DNA from 3 places in the Rhodococcus sp. 05-340-2 genome. Region 3 is predicted to be linked to each of the others. Evidence: riboswitches for the same ligand, from Rfam matches in the RefSeq annotation. Region 3 holds a riboswitch; each other region holds the start of a gene.
The links. Region 3 has a riboswitch for S-adenosylmethionine ahead of CH271_RS02945 (ABC transporter substrate-binding protein). Riboswitches for the same ligand answer to the same signal wherever they lie in the genome.
Positions count from the first base shown of each region.

Region 1 (7,290 bases), on a different contig from region 3:
GGACAGCAAGGGATTCCTGATCGACGAGGCGGTAGCCCGAACCGCTCGCCGAGTTGTGGAGCGGGGTGCTGCGCGGGAGCCGATCAGTACCTGACATCAGCCGAAGGCAATGCGAAGTCCGACGCTCGCTGTGGCCCCACCGGCGCTGAGGATGAAGTTGTGCCGTCCTTCGTCGCGGAACACCATCTGCATCGGCAGGAACCAGAATCGATTCTCGCCGGTGAAGCCGGCACCGGGGATCTGCAGGCCACGCTGATTGACGATGTGTTCGCCGTTCGCGTCGAGCACTTCGAGAGTCGCGGGAAAGTCCTTACCGATGTCATCGGGGCCCGTCTGCAACAGTGCGACCAACCGGCATTCGAGCATGCGGGTCTCGCGAGGGACCGTGCAGGAATCCCAGACGCCGCCGAGGATGTCGAGCATGTCGTTGGAGGCTCGCGCATACTCGGCGAAGAACAATCCGGTGATGATCATCGGTTGAGGTCATGCGTTCCGTAGTAGCGAAGTGACTTCATGGCGTCCAGGACGGTCGGTCGCAAGGGTGCCGGCACCTCGTATGTCCCGTCGCAGACCAGCCACCCGTCGGCGATGAATTGGTCCAGTAGGCCGCGGAGTATCAATGCAATGATGTGTTCGTACAGATCTCCGGAGTGGGCCGAACCGACATCCGGGAGCCGCTTCCGTGGAGTGCTCGTCATCGCGGCGAGAACTATCTGTCCGGCGACGACATCGGGGACTTGCGACTGGCGGCGCGGGTCCTCGCTGAGGAAGTACCGGCGGATGACGTGCGAGAGAGCCGTCCGGTGGGCGGCCAGCGAGCCGGGAAGTGAGTGGGCGAACTCGTCGGCCCAGGGGCCGCGTATCGCCGTGGTGGATGTCAACTCGATCAATCCGGCCGCCGTCGCCGCATCCCACAATGTCATCAAGTCGCGGATGTCGCGCATGGATCGTGAATTCCGCGCTCGCGCGTCCAGATCCACCCCGACGGCCTTCGCCAGCTCGCTGACCGACCCGGGTCGTGGAACACCCGTGCCGGTGATAGGTCGCGACGTACCGAGCCAGTCGAGGAGCGAACGAAGCTGCGCTATCGGCTTCGATGCGGTCAGCGCTGCGAACTCGTCCACGGCGGTCGGTGGTGTGAGCTCGATATCGTGGGGCGTCAGTTGTTCGACCGGGGACTCGACTGCCGGCTCGATGTCGTCGACAAATTCCGTGTTGGTGGTGCGGGATCCCCGGCGCCCGAACAGTGGAATCACGCGAGCGAGGTTGCTGTCTGTTCGGTCGGAGGGCACGAACACAGCATAGGAAAGATGTGGGCCCGACGACGGAACGAGCCGAACCGCAGGTGGTCTTCTGGACACGTTCATGCTGGCCGCGACGGACGGCAACGATGGATACGACGAGCGCGATACCGCAGCCCTCGACGTCCTCCGGGAGCTCGGCCCGAGGCCTGCACCGGAGCGGTCATGACAATCCAGTGCGCGACCTCGGTGCACGGGGTGCGTGCAGTGGCTGCCGCTTTCGGCCGATGGTGCGTGTCGTACCTCTCGGCTATGGTCGGGAGAGGTTCATGAGTGGCAGTTGTCGGTACCTGGCCGGCTGTCCGGCAACCCCGTCTCCATCGACAGGGTGCCCCAGGGGAAGAACCGGCGCGTCCCGCAATCGCAGGCGCGCAAGTCGATGGAGGGTTGCACCTCCAGAATGAGGTGAACAATGCCCGGTAGTGACGAACTCGAAGCAGCACAGGCGAAGTGGGAACCCATTCCGCACGATCGGAGTCGTACCTGGTGCCAGACGCTCCTGAGTTACCCGCCGATCTGGTACGGCGTGTTTCCGATGCTCGAGACTCGGAGGTTGGTACTCGAAGGCGGGTACGCAAATGCCGAAGCGTGGATCGACCTCGCGAAACGTGCTGAAGCAGTGGGCTTCACGCCTCGGACGTGGCTGATCTTTCGGCAGAGTCTCGAACCCGCGTACCTGAAGGATCGATTCCCGTCCCATCCCGAGAACATGCCCAAGCGGCGCGGGAACGGTGGTGTCGAGACGGTGGTGGTCGACCCCGAGGACTTTTCCGAGTGGCCATGGCTGTTCGAGGCGGGGTATCGCGCGGGAGAGGCGACCTTGCAGGCGCTCTCTCGCTGAAGCCATCCACCAGGCCCTCGACGGGGTCGGCTTGTCAGTGGAACCGCGGAGATCGCTGTTGCGTCTGATAGTGGATTCGCTTCTACATCGACAACCCGGAGGTCCGAGTCCCACTTGGAACCGACGCAGCAGCAAAGAGTCTGACGAGCTTCGGTGTACAGCGCGCGTGACCGAACTGTCCGAGATCATACACGAGTTCCGGTACGCCGGATCCGGAAATCGTTGCGTACGAGATGATCGGAACCCTTATGCCGAGAACCGATCGGGATCCATGGCTGAGCTCTACGGCCCCGCGGGGTTGCTGTCCGCCTGGCCGGTCAGCCGCCGTCATTGTGGCGTTGTCAACGCTAATCCAGTTGCGGCACAGGCGTTCCGGATCGAGTCCGCAAAGTAAGATCACAGCCCAGCGCATTCGCGATGGCGATCGCACCATCGAGTTGGATCGAGTCTTTGCCGCCTTCGAGAGCTTGGACCGTCGATCGACCCACGCCGGCAAGCAATGCCAACTCAGCCTGAGTGAGGCGTAGCTGAAGCCGACGTGCGACGAAGGCGGCGGCCACCTCACTCGGATATCTCCGACTCCGTCGTCGCGGATCGGCCTTATTCGCTCCTTATGCTTGCAACTACATGCATAGGCGAGAGTACGCCCCTCTGTTGTAGGACTGAGCCCTGTTATGCCCGTGAACGAAGGCATAACGGCGTATCCGAATGTCGAATCGCCCGTGTCGGTGGTCAGTTCATTGCAATACTGAATCGACATTGCCTGTACCGGGGACGGGTCCATGCAGTCTCGACCAGCTCGGAGTTGGCAACTCCACGAGAACCTTCATTGCAATCACCGCAGTGGCGCTGGTCTGCGTCGGCTGCTCGAGCAGCCCCAACGACACACCGAGCGAAGCTGTTCCTGTGACGAGCAGTTCGAGCGTTACGGTGTCGGCGTCGCCTACCTCGAACGTGGACAAGCCGGCGGCACCTGAGCCGCCGCCTGTTCCTTTGCCTCAACCAATCACCTACGAGTGCGGCGACTTTGATCTGTATCAGTCCGGCACCGCCCTGTATTCAGACGGCACGACAGGGTACGAAGCCGAATGCGATACGTACGTCGCGCCGGCACCGCCTGAATTGAGATATTGCGATTACGGCAACACCGCGGTCTTGACCGATGGGTCGTACGTGGTGAACGACCCGAGATGCGCGGCGACCGCGCCGCTACCCGATGCAGGGTATCCGTACTACGAATCCGAGGATCGAAACGGTGATGGCGTCGTGAATGGCTACGAGCGGTGCGGAGTGTTGTGCGGAGAAGCACCGACCAGCGGGGATATCCAAACCCAGTACGGCTGCGAGCAGGGCTATATCACTGGTCCACAGTGCGAATAGATCGACCCGTATTCGGCATTTGCCGTATTGCCATTGAGCCGTGCGGCATAGTGACCACCACTGTCCGTTGGCGTCGAAGGTGGAACCTCCGTGGGGAATGCAGTCAAGACCGGACGCGACGAGTGGGTCGTCGTCGATGTCGAGACCTCGGGTCTGAAGGCATCCCGTGATCGGGTGCTCAGCGTCGCCGCTATGACGGTCGACGAGGACGGACGCGTCGGACGCGAACTGTCGACACTGGTCAACCCGGGCTGCGATCCCGGCCCGGTGCACATCCACAAACTGACGCCCGAACGGCTTGCCGGTGCACCGACGTTCGACATGATCGCCCCGCAGCTCATGGATCTGCTCGACGGTCGAACTTTGGTCGCGCACAACGCAAGTTTCGACCACGGCTTCCTGAAGCTCGAATCGATGCGTGCGGGCATCGAGATGCCGACGAAGCAACGGTTGTGCACCGTGGCACTGTCGAGGCGACTGCAACTCGACACTCCTAACCACAAGCTAGCCACCCTGGCTGCGCACTGGAAAGTGCTGCAGTCCAATGCGCACGACGCATACGACGATGCCCGCGTGCTGGCGCAGGTGTTCACTCACAGTGCTCGATTGGCCAGGTCGCTCGAACTTCCCCTTCCCGTCGTCACGTGCACCGAGCGCCTGACGCTGTATCCGGACACCGTGCCTCGAACGCATTGCAGGTGGGAGAACCCCGGTCCTCTTGCTGGGGACGGCGGTCTGATTCAGGGCATGCGGGTCGTGATCAGCGGCGACACGCGCATTCCGCGGCTGCGTCTGGCCGCTCAGGTCACCGAAGCTGGCTTGGACGTGATGAACTCCGTCAGCCGATTCACCAGTGTGGTGGTGTGCTCGGATCCCACGACCGAAAGCAGAAAGGTCGAGCGAGCTCGGGCCCATGGACTTCGGATAATCTCAGAGTCCGAACTGCTCGACCTACTACGGGATGTGCAACCAGGAACGCCCAAAGGTACTCGGCCGCAGGTCCAGCCGAAGCCAAACGTGCAGCAGCCCGATCCAGTCGGCAAGCCCTGGCAGACAAGAAGGGTCTTGGTCATGGGTGGTTCGCATGCCGATTCTGTGCTGATGCGTTCCCGCCTGATCCAACTCGGTGCGACACCGGCTGTGAATCTCAGCGCTGGCGTGACCGACATCCTGATCCTGGACGGCGGCGATGGAGACCCCCGGATGCCGAAAGTGAAAGAACGGGATCTCACGTTGCTGACACCGGCGACGATAGACCGTGAGCTGAAGATCGAGGTGCCTGCTCCGCTTCCGGCGCGGCGGTCCCGAATCGCCCCGCTGGTGCCACGTGGTGGTGTTGTCGATCTGGATCCAAGCCTCACCATGCTGACTTTGAACAGTTCGTGGCGGGCCGACGAGTCCGATCAGGTCGGTGTCGACGTCGTCGCATTCCTGGTCAACGACGACGAGTTGGTCTCCAGTGACGAGGATTTCGTGTTCTACAACGCTCCGGCCACCTCGGACGGTGCGGTCTCGATGTCGATCGACGGTGACAGTGAGCAGGGCGTCCGGATCGATCTGGCACTCGTTCCCGAGGAATGCGCGCGCATAGTCATCGCCGCAGTCATAGACGGCGACAAGACGTTCGGCGACGTCGGTGCAGTCTCGGTATCGCTCGATGGAGTCGATTCGACGGTCGCCACAGCGGTGCTCGATGCGGCCACAACGGAACAATCGATGCTGTTGGCCGAGATCTACCGCCGAGGGAGTGGATGGCGCTTCCGACCCATCGGCCAGGGCTACGACGACGGATTGGCTGAACTGGCCGTCAGATACGGCGTGGAAGTCGACGAGTAGCCAAGAACAGGATCCTGTCACTGGTGACTCGACTGCTGTGAGCATGAAGGCATCCAGAATTTTCCGGACTTGCCTACCCACAGTCGGTGACGTGTCCGCACCACAGACCGGCGCGTCGATCACGAGGCTCTCATCCTGCCACCCGTGACGCGCGACGACTGACGAACAGAAGTACCACCGCACCGACGGCGAGAACCGCTCCGATGGCAGGCAGGACCGAGACGCTGCTGCCACCGGACAACGCTATCGATCCGATCCAAGCACCCGCCGCGTTCGCGAGTTGGAACCCGGCGATGTTGACGGTGGCCGCGAGGTGGGGTGCCTCACTGGCCGCGCCGATCAATTTCGAGGCCAGTGGCGGGATGATCGAGAAGCCCGCCGCACCGAGAACGAACATCCACGCGAAGGCGAACCACGCTGTGCCACCGAAGAGGAACAGGACGACGAGCGCGCCCGCGAGTGCCATCAACGCTGTGTAGAGCGTCGTGTCCAGCGCCTTGTCCGCGAAGTAGCCGCCGAGCTGGTTGCCGACGACAGAGCCGACGCCGAAGACGAACAGCACGATGGTGACGGTGGACGCGGAAATTCCGGCGTGATCGGTGAGGTACGGCGAGATGTAGGTGAACACCACGAACAGGGCGGCCTGGCTCAGCGCGGTGAGGCCGATGGCCCACAACACCGGACCTCGGGTGAACACACTCAGTTCCGAAGTGACACTGCCGGTCTGATGTGACGGTGCTGCGCGTCGGGTCGAGGCGATCAGAGCGGCGGTGACGAACAGTTGGAAGAGCGCGACGATGGCGAACGACCAGCGCCAGCCGAGCTGCGAGCCGATCAGCGTCCCCAGCGGAACGCCGAGGACGGTCGCAAGGTTGAGGCCGAGCGTCACGCGCGCGATCACTCGGCCCTGAAAATCCGGCTCCACCAACGACGTTGCCAACACCAGGCACAGCGCGAAGAACGTGGCGTGGGGGAGCGCAGTGATGACGCGGAATATCACCAGGGTCGCAAAATTTGGGGCCAATGCGGTTCCGATGTTGCCGACGATGAACAAGGCCATCATTGCGGCGATGAGCGGTGTTCGCGGAACCCGGGTGGTGGCGATGGTGAGCAGCGGACCGCCGATGACGACCGTGACGGCATAGATCGTGATCAGCAGGCCCGCAGTCGAATTCCCGACGCCGACATCGGAGGAAATGTCCGGAAGGACTCCGGCGACGAGGTATTCGACGGTTCCCACCCCGAACACTGCGAGCAGCATCCAGACGATGGCGACGTTCGCGTTGACCGCGGGCGATGCATTGCGTGTCTCGGTGACCATTGTCTACCCCTTCGTTCTATGGAGAACCGAACCTTCCGTCGAAGGCTAGGCGATTCGTTTAATGATCGCTACAGGAGTACGATGAATCACAGTTTCGAGAACGGATCGAGATGTGGAGGGCTGATGGCCGGAGTGCGAGGACAGGGGCGCAAGTTCGATGTCGACTCGGCGTTGGATCAGGCGATGTTCGCCTTCTGGGAACACGGCTACGAGGGCACCTCGGTCTCGATGCTCACCAGTGCGATGGGCATCAATCCGCCCAGTCTCTACAGTGCATTCGGCGGCAAGGAAGGGCTGTTCTTCGCCACGATCGAGCGCTATCTCGCTACTCGAGGCGACTTCATGGAGCGTGCGTTCGCCGAGGAGCCCGACGCGGCCAAGTTGATCTCGAGGCTGCTGTACGACGCGGCCTTGCACTACACAGACGAGTCCTGTCCGGGCGGCTGTCTGATCATCAGCTCGGCCGTCGGTGTCACCGACGCCAATCGAAGCATCGCAGATCGATTGCGCGACATGCGCAATGCCAACGTGTCCCTGCTGGCGGATCGTATTTCCGAGAACGTCGCCGCCGGCATCCTGCCTCCGTCATGGGAGCCGGTCGACGTCGCGGA
Region 1 is NZ_NOYU01000036.1:152,752-160,041, forward strand. It holds gene CH271_RS22145 (HpcH/HpaI aldolase/citrate lyase family protein) at 1-94, shown strand, start outside; gene CH271_RS22150 (DUF6941 family protein) at 97-474, opposite strand; gene CH271_RS22155 (hypothetical protein) at 471-1,292, opposite strand; SAM riboswitch class IV at 1,567-1,685, shown strand; gene CH271_RS22160 (mandelate racemase/muconate lactonizing protein) at 1,714-2,142, shown strand; gene CH271_RS22165 (helix-turn-helix transcriptional regulator) at 2,490-2,702, opposite strand; gene CH271_RS22170 (hypothetical protein) at 2,986-3,522, shown strand; gene CH271_RS22175 (TerD family protein) at 3,613-5,358, shown strand; gene CH271_RS22180 (MFS transporter) at 5,489-6,679, opposite strand; gene CH271_RS22185 (TetR/AcrR family transcriptional regulator) at 6,761-7,290, shown strand, end outside.
Region 1: another riboswitch for S-adenosylmethionine. It lies ahead of CH271_RS22160 (mandelate racemase/muconate lactonizing protein); the one in region 3 lies ahead of CH271_RS02945 (ABC transporter substrate-binding protein).

Region 2 (7,290 bases), 150 kb from region 3:
CACAACGTTCATCTCGAACACACCGGTGAGCGTCTCGGCGGCACGTTGACGCGCGCACCTCTCGACACGGCCAAGCATGCCACCGGGCAGCCGATCGGGGGGATCGCCCCGGTCGGCCACCCCACCAACCTGGACACGTTCGTCGACCAGGATCTGGCCGGGTACGCCGAGGTGTGGGCGGCCGCCGGTCACACCAACACGATCTTCCGGTCCACGTTCACCGAGTTGGTGCGCATCACGGCAGGTCTGGCGATCGACGTCACCTGACCGTCTGATCAGGATGCGAGCGTCGGGGCGATCGGTGCGCCGAGGACCGCGTCGACGACGTCGATGTCGAGTCGGGTGCCGCGGGATTCCAGCAGCGGCAATACTGCGTTGTTGATCAGAACCGACTGGCGAGCCACATCGCCGAGCACTGTCAACGTCACACCGTCGGCCACATCGGCCGCGGTGACGTCGGAGATCAGACTGGCCAATCCCGCCGGTGTTCCGACATAGCGGATCGAGGACGGGCTGGTCGGTGCGTCCAGTGCGGCGAATTCCCGACGGGCCGTCCGGGCATCGACCGCGATGTGGATCTCGAGGTCGAGAAACACTGCCGTGCTGTCGGCGGGTTCGCCGCGGTCGACTGCCTCGGCCCGTACCCGGGCCCGGTGTTGCTGGGATTCCCGCAGGTCCGAGGCCTGGATTCGGACTACGTCCGTCTCGGGAGCGGCGGTCAGTTCGGTCCAACCTGCAGTGAATTCGACGGCGACGCGGGTGAAGTTGTGCGACATGAGTGGTGGTCCTGATTCTTCAGTCGGTGGTATTCGGTCGGAGCGGAGCCGAACTCGAACACGAACCGGACGCAGTGCGGCACAGATCCACGTATCTGTTGCACCAGTGGCGGTTGCCCGTCCACACGACACTCACGGTCATGACGCCATGCTAACTGTCTGCAGGGGTGCACGGGGATCCAACCCCGGCGGCTCCGTCGGCCAGCTCGGGGAAGGGTCGCGGGTCGGGTACGGGGTTCCACCAGCCGGCGTCCTCCGCGTAGTGCCAGTTCGGTCCCGACTCGACCAGGGCGGCGAGTGCGTCGACGAGTCGGTCCACATCGGCGGACGAGCTGCCGAGTCCGATGCTGGCTCGAACCGCTCCGGCCGCGTGCCCCAGCCTGCTCAGCAGTGGGTGCGCGCAGAACTTTCCGTCGCGCACACCGATGCCGTGTTCGGCGGAGAGGTATGCAGCGACCTTACCGGGGTCGCGTCCGGCGACGGTGAAGGTGACGATGCCGACACTGTCGGGTGCATCGGCCCACACCTCGAGTTGCTCGACACCGTCCAGTGCGGCCAGCCCGTCGCGCAAGCGGGACGACAGATCCCGCTCGTGCGCCTGCAACTCGGCATCGTCGAATCCGGCAATGGCCTCGCAGGCCGCAGCCAAGGCGGCAACGCCGAGCACGTTGGGTGTGCCCGCCTCGTGCCGCTGCGGTGCCGGAGCCCACTCGGTGCGGTCGAGGCCCACGCTGCGTACCGCGCCACCGCCGGCCAGGTGTGGCTCACCGAGGTCCAACCAATCACGTGCGCCCACAAGCACTCCCGCGCCGAACGGGGCGTAGAGCTTGTGTCCCGAGAACGCGAGGTAGTCCACGCCGAGAGCGCCGATGTCGACCCGACGATGCGGAACCAGCTGAGCACCGTCCACCGCGATCCGCGCGCCGTGCCGGTGCGCCAGTGCCGCGAGTTCCGCGATCGGCAGAACTTCACCGGTGACGTTCGATGCGCCCGTGATCGCCAGCAGCGCAGCGGGTTTCGCGGCGAGTTCGGCGTCGAGACGCTCGATGGTCTCGGCCAGGGTCGACGCAGCAACCACCACTCTTCGGTCACGCCACGGAAGCAGGTTCGCGTGGTGCTCGATATCGAGTACTACGGTGTCGCCCGGCACGCATGCGGCCAGCAGGTTCAGCGAGTCGGTGGTGTTCCGCGTGAACACCACCACCGAATCCTTGTGCGCACCAACAAAATCGGCGACGGTCACCCGAGCCTTCTCGTAGGCCGCCGTGGAGACCCGTGAGGCGTAGCCGGCACCGCGATGCACACTCGAGTAGAACGGCAGCAGTTCCGCGATCCGATCGGTCACCGCCGCCAGAGCCGGTGCGCTGGCCGCGTAATCGAAATTGGCGTAGGTGCAGGTGCCGCCCTGCACCAGGGGTACCTGTAGATCCGTGCCCGAAACAGGGGCAAAAGGAGCACAGGGGCGGGAGAGTACGGATGTCATGACAGATCAAGCCCTCACGTTCGAGGGACCCGCAACCGAAGGAGTTCGTGAACGAGTCCGCGCTTGCCGCGCCGGTTTTCCGGCGTCAGCCTGGTCGTCACCCGGAGCACCCCACCGCGGAGGAGGGTTGCCGACCAGCGAGCCGGGGCTTGATGCTGGTACTCGTGACCGTGGGGAAGACACTCGCAAACTCGCTGCGGTTTTGTCAAGCCGGAACTCGCCCGTGGGCAGCAGTAGGATTCCCGCGGTGGGAAGGCGCGCTCGTTCACCTGCTGGCAAACAGAACGTGAGATAACCAACGGCGCTGCTGCTCGCCAGCACCACAGAGTCATGTCGAGAAGAAACGAGAAGGGCGCCCGGTTGTCTGTGCATCAAGAGAACGATCTGCCGGGTTCGAGCGCGGATGTCGCGCCTGCACCGGCGGAGTTTCTTCGCTCGTCTCTCGCCCCTCCCGCCCGGACGCTCATCGACGTTCTCCGTGACACCGCCGATTGTTTTCCCGACGCCCCGGCCATCGACGACGGTGCCGTGTCGGTCAGCTATTCGGAGTTGTTGGACGATATCGCCGAGGGCGCGAAGTGGCTCGCCGATGCCGGCGTCAGGCGCGGCGATCGCGTCGGCATCCGCATGCCGTCGGGTTCCTTCTCCCTCTATGTCGCGATCTTGTCGATCCTTGCGGTCGGTGCCGCGTACGTGCCGGTGGATGCGGACGATCCCGAGGAGCGCGCCGAGTTGGTCTTCGGCGAAGCACAGGTGACGGCCATCGTCACTGCGGGCGGCATCGCCGCAGGTACTGCCCCCAAACAGGACGTTCCTCAGCACGACCTCCCCGAACGCAACGCCGGACTGCCCACCCCGGAGGACGACGCGTGGGTCATCTTCACCTCGGGTTCGACCGGCACTCCCAAGGGCGTTGCGGTCAGTCATCGCAATGCGGCGGCGTTCGTCGACGCCGAGGCCCGCATGTTTCTGCAGAAGGACCCGCTCGGCCCGGGCGATCGAGTGCTGGCCGGACTGTCGGTGGCGTTCGACGCGTCGTGCGAGGAGATGTGGCTCGCGTGGCGGCACGGTGCGTGTCTGGTTCCCGCGCCCAGGTCGTTGGTTCGGTCCGGTTTCGATCTGGGTCCGTGGCTCGTCTCCCGCGACATCAGTGTCGTCTCGACGGTGCCGACGCTGGCGTCGCTGTGGCCCGCGGTGGCGCTGGAAGCGGTGCGGCTGCTCATCTTCGGTGGCGAGGCCTGCCCGCCGGAGCTGGCCGAGCGGCTCGCCGTCGAAGGCCGTGAGGTCTGGAACACGTACGGCCCCACCGAGGCGACGGTCGTCGCGTGCGCGGCGATCATGGACGGCACGGGCCCGGTCCGGATCGGGCTCCCCCTCGACGGGTGGGACCTGGCTGTGGTCGACGGCTCCGGCACCCCGGTGCAGGTCGGCGAAATCGGCGAGTTGGTCATCGGCGGTGTCGGGCTCGCTCGGTATCTCGACCCGGCCAAGGACGCCGAGAAGTACGCCCCCATGCCGTCCCTCGGGTGGGACCGGGCGTATCGCAGCGGCGATCTGGTCAAGCTCGAGCTCGAAGGTCTGCTGTTCCAGGGTCGCGCCGACGATCAGGTCAAGCTCGGCGGTCGACGCATCGAGCTCGGTGAGATAGACAATGCGCTGCAAGCACTTCCGGGCGTCGGCGGTGCGGCGGCCGCCATCCGCAAGACGGCCGCCGGCAACTCGGTGCTCGTCGGATACCTCGCCAGCACCAACCCCGATTTCGACCTCGAAGCCGCTCGCGAATTGCTGGCCGAGCAGTTGCCTGCAGCGCTGGTCCCCCGGCTCGCGCTGGTGGACGAGATGCCCACGCGCACCTCGGGAAAGGTCGACCGCAATGCCCTGCCGTGGCCCCTGCCCGGCATGGCGGGGGCCTCCTCGCTCGGCGGGACGGCGGGGTGGGTGGCGGAGCTGTGGACCAACATCCTCGGCGCCCAGGTTTCCGACGAGAACGCCGATTTCTTCGCCAACGGCGGCGGTTCGCTCTCGGCCGCTCAGTTGGTGACTGCGTTGCGCGAGCGGTTCCCCGAGATCACCGTCGCGCAGCTCTACGACCATCCGCGGCTGGGTTCGCTGGCGCAGTATCTCGACGATCTGAAGCCTGTCGTCGAGGCCGTTCCTCGTGAGGTCGCCCCGACGTCACGCACCGCGCAATGGGCGCAGATCGCGGCAACGGTTCCGTTGACCACCCTCACCGGATTGCAGTGGGTCACCTGGCTCGGGCTGCTGTTCAACGTCATGTCCTGGTTCGGCGACGTGCCCTGGGCTCCGACGCTGTCGTGGTGGTGGGTGCTCGTGGCATTCGTCCTGTTCATCACTCCGGTCGGCCGGATGGCGATCTCGGTGATCGGATCTCGCATCCTGTTGGCCGGGCTGAAACCCGGCGCGTATCGACGCGGCGGGAGCATGCACATAAGACTTTGGGCGGCAACACGATTGACCGATGCCAGCGGTGCGTCGAACCTCTCGGGCGCCCCGTGGATGGTCTACTACGCGCGCGCTCTGGGGGCCAAGATCGGCAAGGGCGTCGACCTGCACACGATGCCGCCGGTCACCGGCATGCTCGAGCTGGGCGACGGCTGTTCCATCGAGCCCGAGGTGGATCTGTCCGGGCATTGGATCGACGGAGATCTCGTCTACATCGGCGGCGTCGAGATCGGTGCCGGTGCCACCGTCGGTGCCCGCTCGACACTCTTGCCCGGCACCAAGGTCGGCAAGAACGCCGTCGTGACGGCAGGCTCCGCCGTCGTCGGACGGGTGAAGGCCGGTCAGATGTGGTCCGGTTCGCCTGCCCAGAAGGTCGGCAAGGCCGATCATCCGTGGCCCGCGGAGACTCCGCCGCGCGCGACGAAGTGGGTGTTCGCGTACGGCGTCGCGTCGTTGTTCCTGTCCGGCATGGCACTGTTCTCGATCGGCGTCAGCCTGGTGCTGATGGGCTGGTGGATTCACACCGCGGACTCCGTGCTCGACGCCTTCGAACGTGGTCTGGTGATGTTGCCCGTCGCGACGTTGGTGTCGTTGGCGGTGTTCGCGGTGATCACCGTCGTTGCGGTGCGGCTGCTCAGCATCGGACTCGTCGGCGGCTACCACCCGGTGCGCAGCCGCATCGGCTGGCAGGTGTGGGCCACCGAACGCCTGATGGACTCCGCGCGCACCTTCCTGTTCCCGCTCTACGCATCTCTGCTGACGCCGCATTGGCTCCGGCTCCTCGGCGCGAAGATCGGCAAGGACGTCGAGGCGTCGACGGTGCTGATGATCCCCAAGTTCACCACCGTCGCCGACGGCGCGTTCCTCGCCGACGACACCATGGTCGCCAGCTACGAACTCGGCGGCGGCTGGATGCATCTGGGCGACGCCAAGGTGGGCAAGCGGGCGTTCCTCGGCAACTCCGGCATGACCGGGCCCGGGCGAACCGTCCCGAAGAACGGCTTGGTCGCTGTTCTGTCCGCGACGCCGGACAAGGCGAAGTCCGGCTCGTCGTGGCTCGGTAGTCCGCCGGTGCGGCTGCGCCGGGCCGCCGGTAGCGCGGACTCGTCGCGCACGTTCGATCCGCCGCGGAAGCTGAAGGTCGCCCGGGCGTTCGTCGAGACCTGTCGACTGCTCCCCGTCGTCGTGACCTTCGGCATCGGGCTCGGAGTGCTGTTCGCGCTCACCGCGCTCGCCGACGCCGTCGGGTACTGGTTGGCGGCACTGCTCAGTGGCGTCGTCCTGCTCGTCGCCGGTTTCGTGGCCGCGGCGGTGTCGGCGTTGGCGAAGTGGTTGTGGGTGGGCCGGATCGGCAAGACCGATCATCCGCTGTGGAGTTCGTTCGTGTGGCGCAACGAGGTGGCAGACACGTTCGTCGAGACCGTTGCCGCACCGTGGTTCGCGCGCGCCGCCGAGGGCACCGCGGTGCTGAACATGTGGTTGCGGTGGCTCGGTGCGGACATCGGCCGTGGCGTCTGGTGTGAGACGTACTGGCTTCCCGAGGCCGATCTGGTGACGTTGGCCGACGGTGCGACGGTCAACCGAGGGTGCGTTGTGCAGACGCACCTGTTCCATGATCGGATCATGTCCATGGACACGGTCGATCTCGGCAGAGGCGCAACACTGGGACCACACTGTGTCGCGCTGCCTGCATCGGGTATAGGTGATGGTGCGACGGTGGGGCCTGCCTCTCTGGTGATGCGCGGCGATACGGTTCCCGCGCATACTCGTTGGCAGGGCAATCCGATCGCGCCGTGGGCCAAGGGTGATCCCTTCCCGCGTATTCGCGACGACCGAAACGAGGGGTGATCTACCGTGCCGGACAGGCTCGTGGCGCCGGTGTTCGACGTCGACTCCAGTGACAATCCGATCGATACGTATCTCCCGCAGAACGGTAACCGCGGCTATCGCGTCTCGCGCTACGAACTCGACCTCGAGTACAAGGTCGAGAGCAACCGTTTGACGGGTAAGGCGAAGATCACCGCGGTCACGACCGCAACGGTGTCGAAGTTCGCGCTCGATCTCGGTCCGGCTATGAACGTGTCGAAGGTGTCGGTCAACGGCTCACGCTCGGTGAAGTTCAGCCACCAGCGCGGCAAGCTGAAGATCACCCCGGCCAAGCCCATCGCGTCGGGCGCGGCACTGGTGGTGACGGTCGCGTACGGCGGAACTCCCAAGCCCATCAACGGTTTGTGGGGTGAGGTCGGCTGGGAGGAGCTCACCGAAGGCTCGCTCGTCGCCAGCCAACCCAACGGCGCTGCGTCGTGGTTCCCGTGCGACGACCATCCGGTGTCCAAGGCCAGCTACGGCATCACCATCACCACCGATTCCCCGTACTACGCGGTGGCCAACGGAACGTTGGTGCGCAAGCAGACTCGCGCCAGCCGCACCACGTGGGTGTACGAGCAGCCCGAGCCGATGGCCAGCTACCTCGCGACCATCCAGATCGGTCCGTACGAGCATCGCATCGTCAGCCCGGGGCCGGTGCCGATGAAGGCCATCACTCCGCCGCGCCTGCGAACGCAGTTC
Region 2 is NZ_NOYU01000006.1:159,102-166,391, reverse strand. It holds gene CH271_RS02195 (YbaK/EbsC family protein) at 1-267, shown strand, start outside; gene CH271_RS02190 (hypothetical protein) at 276-776, opposite strand; gene CH271_RS02185 (aminotransferase class V-fold PLP-dependent enzyme) at 928-2,259, opposite strand; SAM riboswitch class IV at 2,314-2,429, opposite strand; gene CH271_RS02180 (Pls/PosA family non-ribosomal peptide synthetase) at 2,590-6,570, shown strand; gene CH271_RS02175 (M1 family metallopeptidase) at 6,577-7,290, shown strand, end outside.
Region 2: another riboswitch for S-adenosylmethionine. It lies ahead of CH271_RS02185 (aminotransferase class V-fold PLP-dependent enzyme); the one in region 3 lies ahead of CH271_RS02945 (ABC transporter substrate-binding protein).

Region 3 (7,290 bases):
TTGTTCACTCCGGGTTTCGCGGCTTTGGAGAACAGGGCTTCGAGGTAGGCGCGTAGTTCGGGGTCGACGCAGAATTTTCCTTCCGACATCCCGTCGGCACCTTGCTCGCCGAGGTAGAAGAACGCATCCCGTCGCTTCCGCGGCCTCGGCTTCCCGTCCTCGTCTTCGTCGTCGTCGTGGTCGCCGTCGGGGTTGAGGATCGAATCCAGGTTTGCCACCAACGGTGCGAAGTCGTCGGGCCGTCTGGTCGAGGCGAAACCCACCAATTGCTCTTCGGCTCGCTCCCGCGTCTGCGGGTCGACACTCGAGGGCAGATGGCGGAAGAACTCCCGGATCATCTGCACATGCTTGGCGTCGAGCAACCCCGCCCGCAAGGCAGCAGCGGTGTGCGGCAGCAACGGCGGCAGAACTTCGCCCGAGAAGGAAGTGCGGTCACCCAATTCCGCAGCCAGACGCACCCGAGCACCCGCGGCGTGTGGGGTGATCCGCAGCATCCACGCCACCGACGACGGCACCGAACCCGCATACACATCGAGACCGTGTTGAGCGATGAGTTCGTTGAGCCAGTTATACGAGTACGCCGTCAGCGACCGGGTCAGAGTTTCCATCCGTTCGATCACCGCACGCCGGTCGGCGTTCGTCCACGACACCGACGCCTGCCCCGCCAACTCCGCCACCGCGGACTCGACCCGATACACCAACAACGACAACTCCGGATCGGACACCTCAGGGGCAGGCGGCACCGTCTCGATGCCGTCCACCCCTGATCCGCCGTCCCCCGAAAGCATGAACAGAATCTATCGCGACCCACCGACAAGTTCTCGAACACACGTTCCCATCTGTGATCGGAGGTCGAAAAGCTTGGTCGTGGTCGGAGCGGTCAACTGTGTGGCGGATTACACATTGCTCATAAGTGTGACGTTGTCGATTTTACGTAACGATGAGTCGCGTAGATGCTGGTGGGGGCGTTCAATATCCCCCAAGGCGGACGGAACGACCGCAGCAGCGTTGCTTGCGTCGGTGACGAAAGCCACTGCTTGGCTGTATCTCCGAACTCGAGTGTCGAGCCGGTGTCCAATGTTGTGTTGACCCAGTGGGGATGATCGACATGAACGACGCATTTCGCTTCGCCGTTTCGTGCAAATCGCCGAAGGAACTGATCACTCGGCTTCAGTTCGGTACCACGGACCTGTGGCCAGAGGATGCGTCCCTCGCGGCCCGTTGGGGTTACATGGCCGACCTGATCGATTCCGATCGGGGCATGCTCGTCGAACTCGATTGTGCACTGTCGGCACCGGTTGTGGACGCACTCGTTGCGACGGCGGAACTGTGCAGACAATCGGCCTCCGAGACTGTGCCCCAATCGGATTGGAGATTCCTCCGTCGCGCCTTGGAATGGCTGAAGATCAGCAGTTCGGACGTCGACCGTGCGTTGCTCGCGGTGGGCGACGAAGTTGCCCTCGTCGGTCTCGATGGTGAGGAAGAGGACCTTTCTGTCGCGACGTGGCTGTGTATCGAAGTACTCGATCGATTCGCCGCCGAGGACACGATCGGTTATTGGGTGCACCGCATGGATGTCCACGGGTCGAAAGCTGCTCGAAAGCATGCGGATTCGGGCCGCTGTGACATCGAAAGTTCTGAACTGCCGATGGCCGTCTGAGTCAGATACGGCTCACGCTGTTCGCCGGGAACCGGTGGTAGACAGCATGCGAAATTGCGTCTCGATGTCGATCGATGAACAGTTGATCGCGTGAATACAGGGCAGCATGCTCGTGGTTCGGACCGGCCTCGACCGCGAGTTCCATTGCCCTGAGCCTCGCGATGATGATGTCAGGGAGTTCGGTGGCCCGAGGGTCGGGATAGATCCCGAAGATTCGGCGCAGCCTGTCCCATCGATCGACGTCCGGGGACCATCCTCCGTCGGAGAAGTTGTCGGCACTGCAGAGTGGTGCGAATCGATAGGCGAAATAGGCCAGGTCGTCGATGCGTCGCCCCGGGCCGGCCTCGTCGAAATCGATCAATGCGACGGCTGCCGAACCCTCGAAGACGAAGTTGTACGGAGCTGCATCCCAGTGGCAGATCACCTCGGGTTCGACGTCGTCGGGTAGGTGTCGGGCATGGCCGTCCGGCAACCGCAGACCGATGGTGAGGTCGTGCAATCGGCGGAGGATCCGGGTAGCGCTCTCCAGAGCTTCGACGCTGCGAACGGCGGCGGGCATCGGATAGTTGCCGGCAATCCCATGTCGATACGTCAGTATTTCTCGGCCCTGATCGTCTGTTCCCAAGAATCGCGGAGCGCAGGGAAAACCTTTGCGCTCGAGATGTTTCAGGAGTACATGCACGGCGGCGGAGTGGTCTCCCGTTGCGCGACGCGCAGTCTCGCCTACCCGATGCACGACGGTTCGGTTGCCTCCCTCCAGCGGCGCCCCGGTCTCGTCGTTCATCGGTTCACGGTCTCATATCGGTGCGGGATTGCACTCTCGAATTCCGCGACGATCCCTACCCCGGTTGGCAAGTGCGCCGACCCTCTCGTAGTATCGGAATCCGTAGGACCATCCAGAGCGACCGAGAGACCTGGCTCTATGACGTCGCAGCAACCCCCCGCTTGTCGGGTGAGGGTGCTACCGCCGGGACCGATGGAGGAATGCACGTGAACACCCGAGTCGCCTCAGGTTTCGTCGACGGATGCCGTCGGATTCATGTCGATCTGTGCCGTCTGAACGGTTCGACCTGTCTTAGCTGACATTTCGGCACCGTACTTTTCGACACCACACCTCATCATCTGCACGAACTCCTTCCTGGGCACACATGGCTCGGACGCGGGAGTTCGCGTGCGATCGACCAGATACCGGAGACACCCACGTGTCCACTCGCCCTGTACTTTTGGTGGCCGGAGTAATCGCCGCCACCGCCACACTGCTCGCCGGGTGCGCAGGTAGCGCCCCCATCTCGGCCGCCGACGCCGGACCCCCGCAGTCCGGAGGGACGCTGCGCTACGGCCTGTCCGGGGCTCCCACCTGCTCCGACCCGGCACAATCCGGCACCAATCAGACGATCTACGTCACCCGTCAAGTGGTCGACTCGCTCACCGATCAGAACCCGGAAACCGGGGCGATCGAGCCGTGGTTGGCCGAAAGCTGGGAAGTCGGTGCCGACGCGAGGTCGTTCACTTTCCAGCTGAAAGACGGCGTGACGTTCAGTGACGGCACCCCGCTCGATGCCGCTGCCGTCAAGGCGAATTTCGACGCCATCACCGGCACTCTCGGTGCCGCCAAGGCACCGCTGGCCGCCAGTTACCTGACCGGGTACGACGGTGCCACGGTGGTCGATCCGCTCACCGTCCGCATCGACTTCTCGGCACCCAATGCGCAGTTCCTGCAGGCGAGTTCGACGCCTCAGCTCGGTATCCAGGCCGTTGCGACCTCGGCGCAGTCGGCCGAGTCGCGGTGCTTGGGTACCAACATCGGATCGGGACCGTTCACCTACGCGGACTATCAACAGGACCGCTCCGTCACCTTGGCCAGGCGAACCGGATACAACTGGGGCTCTGCGGTATTCGGTCACCAGGGCGAGGCGTACCTGGACCGCATCGAGTTCACCATCGTGCCCGAATCGGGTGTACGCACCGGCAGTCTTTCCTCCGACCAGCTCGACGCGGTGAGCGACGCGCTACCGCAGGATGCGCCACAGATCGAGTCGACCGGTGGCCGGATCCTGACGGCATCCAACCCGGGCGTTCCGTTCGGCATTCAGCCCAACGTCACTCGTGGTGCGCTACAGGACCCGGCCGTCCGGAACGCCCTCGTACCGGCGATCAACCGTCAGGAACTCGTCGACACGGTGCTGGGACCGGACTTTCGCACGGCGACAAGCACGTTGGCCAGCGCCACGCCGGGGTACGTCGAACTCGCCGATGTCACCTACGATCCCGAGAAGTCGAAGTCGCTGCTCGACGCGGCCGGCTGGGTTCCCGGTGCCGATGGGGTCCGTGAAAAGGACGGGCAGAAGCTGAGTTTCAAAGTCATGTACTCGGCCGTGTTCGCCGGTAACCAGGCGATTCTGGAGCTGACCCAGCAGCAGTTGCGCGCCGTCGGCGTCGACCTACAGCTCGAACTGGTGCCCAATTCGGAGGCGACGGCACGGCAAGGCACCAGGGACTACGACGCGACGTACTACAACAGCACCCGCGCCGACGGTGACATTCTGCGCACCTCATTTGCCGTGGACGGTCGGAACTTGAACGCGCGCGGCCCGATTCCGGATCTGGATGCATCGTTGACGGAGCAGCTCTCGACCACCGACGTCGAGGCGCGCAACGAGATCCTCGCAACCGCCCAGCAGCAGGTGTTGGACAACGGATTGTGGATTCCCACGATCGAACTCTCGCAGGCCGTCGGCGCGGCGTCGACAGTGCAGGATCTGAAGTTCGAGGCCTCCGCTCGCCTGCAGTTCTTCGACACCTGGCTGAGCGGGCAGTAGAGCGATGACCCGCTACATCGGACAGCGAGTACTGCAGGCATTGGCAGTGCTGTGGGCTGCATTCACCATCTCGTTCATCGTGCTCTTCCTCCTTCCCGCGGACCCGGTCAGTCTCGCAGTGGACTCGGCAGGCTCGGGTACCCCGGCCGACGCTGCGGCCATCGCTGAACTGCAGGCCCGCTACGGTCTCGATCAGCCGGTGTTGGTGCAGTATTGGCACTCGCTGGTCGGGGCCGTGCAGGGCGACTTCGGATTGTCCATCGCCACCGGCCAGCCGGTGACGACGGCCATTCTCGACGCGGTGCCCAGCACACTCGGTTTGGCGGGGACTGCTCTGGTGCTGGCCGTCGTGTTCGGATCCGCGGTTGCCTACGCCGCCACGTACACCCAGATCGTATGGCTGAAGAACCTGCTGCTCGCGCTCCCACCACTCGGGGTGGCGGTGCCGACGTTCTGGGTAGGACTACTGCTGCTACAACTGTTCTCGTTCCGACTACGCTGGTTCCCGGCGTTCGGTGACGCAGGCGCAGCGTCGTTGGTGCTGCCTGCGGTGACACTGGCATTGCCGACCGGTGCTGTCATCGCTCAGGTCCTGGCTACCAGCATGGCCACCACGTGGAAGCAAGCGTTCGTGGATGTGGCTCGCGCCAAGGGGGTCTCACGCCTTCGGGTGCAGACGCGACACGTCCTGCGACTGTCCTCGATCCCCGCCTTCACGATTGCCGGAGTCTTGGTGGGCACACTGCTGGCCGGATCGGTGGTGGTCGAGACGGTGTTCTCGCGCGCTGGAGTCGGAAGGCTGACCCAGACATCGGTGCTGGCCCAGGATATTCCGGTTGTGCAGGGCATCGTCGTTCTGACCTCGCTGGTCTTCGTCCTGGTCAATCTCGCAGTCGACCTGCTCTATCCGCTGATCGATCCGCGCATCGTGCGCGAATACCGGCCCGTGCAGGCCAGTGCAGAACCGGAGAAAGCTCATGTCTGACATCCTGATTCGCGAGACCGCCGTCCATTCGGCAGTTCCCCCGGTAGTCGAAGAAGCACCGGCATCCAGGCGGCGCCGGGGTCCCCGAGACGTGCTGAAACACATCTGGCTCGGTGCCTCCGTGGTCGTGCTGTTGCTGGCTCTCGGGTTCGCGCTGTTCCCGTCCGTCTTCGCCAGCGGCGACCCGCTGGTCGGTACACCGGCGGACAAGCTCCAGGCACCCAGCGCGTCGCACTGGTTCGGCACCGACAACATCGGCCGCGATGTCTTCACCCGAGTGGTCCACGGTTCCGGACTGTCTCTGACGGCGACGCTGTTGGCAGTCGGCATCGCCCTGGTGGTCGGCTCGATCATCGGTCTGGTCTCGGGGGCCGTCGGCGGAGTAGTCGACGCGGTGCTGATGCGCATCGTCGATGTGCTGCTGTCGATTCCGACGCTGTTGCTCTCGCTGGCGCTGGTGACCGCTCTGGGCTTCGGCACCGTCAACGTCGCTATCGCCGTCGGTGTCACATTGATCGCGAATTTCGCCAGAGTGATGCGCTCGGAGGTGCTGCGGGTGCGCAGATCGCTGTACGTCGAAGCGGCTTACGCCTCGGGTGTGCGGTGGTTCGATGTCTTCCGCAGACACATCCTGAGAAACTCGTACGGCCCTGTGATCGCGCTCGCTGCAGTCGAATTCGGTATGGCAGTGCTTGCGGTATCGGCGCTGAGCTTCCTCGGTTTCGGTGCTGCTCCGCCCACCCCGGAGTGGGGATCGCTGATTTCCGAGGGCCGCAACTTCCTGGCCACCGCCTGGTGGATGACCACACTGCCGGGATTGGTGATCGTGGCCGTCGTCGTGTCCGCGCACCGCCTAGGGCACGCACTCGAGAGGCGATCACAATGAGCCCCATTCTCGAAGTAGAGAATTTGCACGTGAATTACGGTGAGACGACCGCCGTCTCCGGCATCGGGTTCACCGTCGACCGCGGTGAAGTGGTAGCCGTGGTCGGTGAGTCGGGCTCCGGAAAGTCGACGACTGCCCACGCCCTCATCGGTCTGCTCTCGGGTTCCGGCCGCATCGTGGGCGGATCGGTGACGTTCGACGGACAGCGGCTCGACACGGCCTCGGACAAGACGTTGAACCGGTTGCGCGGCCGTCACATCGGGCTCGTTCCGCAGGACCCGACCACCTCGCTGAACCCGGTGGTTCGCGTCGGCGATCAGGTTGCCGAGGTGCTGCGGGTGCACGGCCTCGCAGATCGCCGCTCCGCGAAGGTCGAGGCAATTCGCATCCTCACCGAAGCCGGTCTGGACAACCCCGAGGTGCGGGCGCGGCAGTATCCGCAGGACCTGTCCGGTGGGCAGCGTCAGCGCGTGTTGATCGGAATCGCTCTCGCGTGCCGCCCGGAACTGGTGATCGCCGACGAGCCGACCAGCGCCCTTGACGTCACCGTGCAGCGACGCATCCTCGACCATCTCGACGCCAGGATCGCCGAAACCGGTGCTGCTGTCCTGCTGATCACTCATGACCTGGGCGTGGCTGCGGACAGAGCCGATCGCCTGATCGTCATGAGCGCGGGGCGGATCGTCGAAACCGGCCCCACCGCAGAGGTACTGGCGAATCCGACGCACGCATATACGCGTCAACTGTTGGCCGCGGCACCGTCGCTGAATACGGCCGTACGACCCGCGCGCACGACGGCAGCCGATCCCATCCTGACGGTCAGTGACGTTTCGAAGCGGTTCACCATAGGCCGCGGCGTCCACCTCGATGCGGTCAAGGGAGCCACGTTGACCGTCGAACGTGGGCGGACGGTGTCGCTCGTCGGCGAGTCCGGGTCCGG
Region 3 is NZ_NOYU01000006.1:307,443-314,732, forward strand. It holds gene CH271_RS02930 (HNH endonuclease signature motif containing protein) at 1-788, opposite strand, end outside; gene CH271_RS02935 (hypothetical protein) at 1,109-1,660, shown strand; gene CH271_RS02940 (phosphotransferase) at 1,662-2,444, opposite strand; SAM riboswitch class I at 2,550-2,643, shown strand; gene CH271_RS02945 (ABC transporter substrate-binding protein) at 2,863-4,479, shown strand; gene CH271_RS02950 (ABC transporter permease) at 4,484-5,464, shown strand; gene CH271_RS02955 (ABC transporter permease) at 5,457-6,350, shown strand; gene CH271_RS02960 (dipeptide ABC transporter ATP-binding protein) at 6,347-7,290, shown strand, end outside.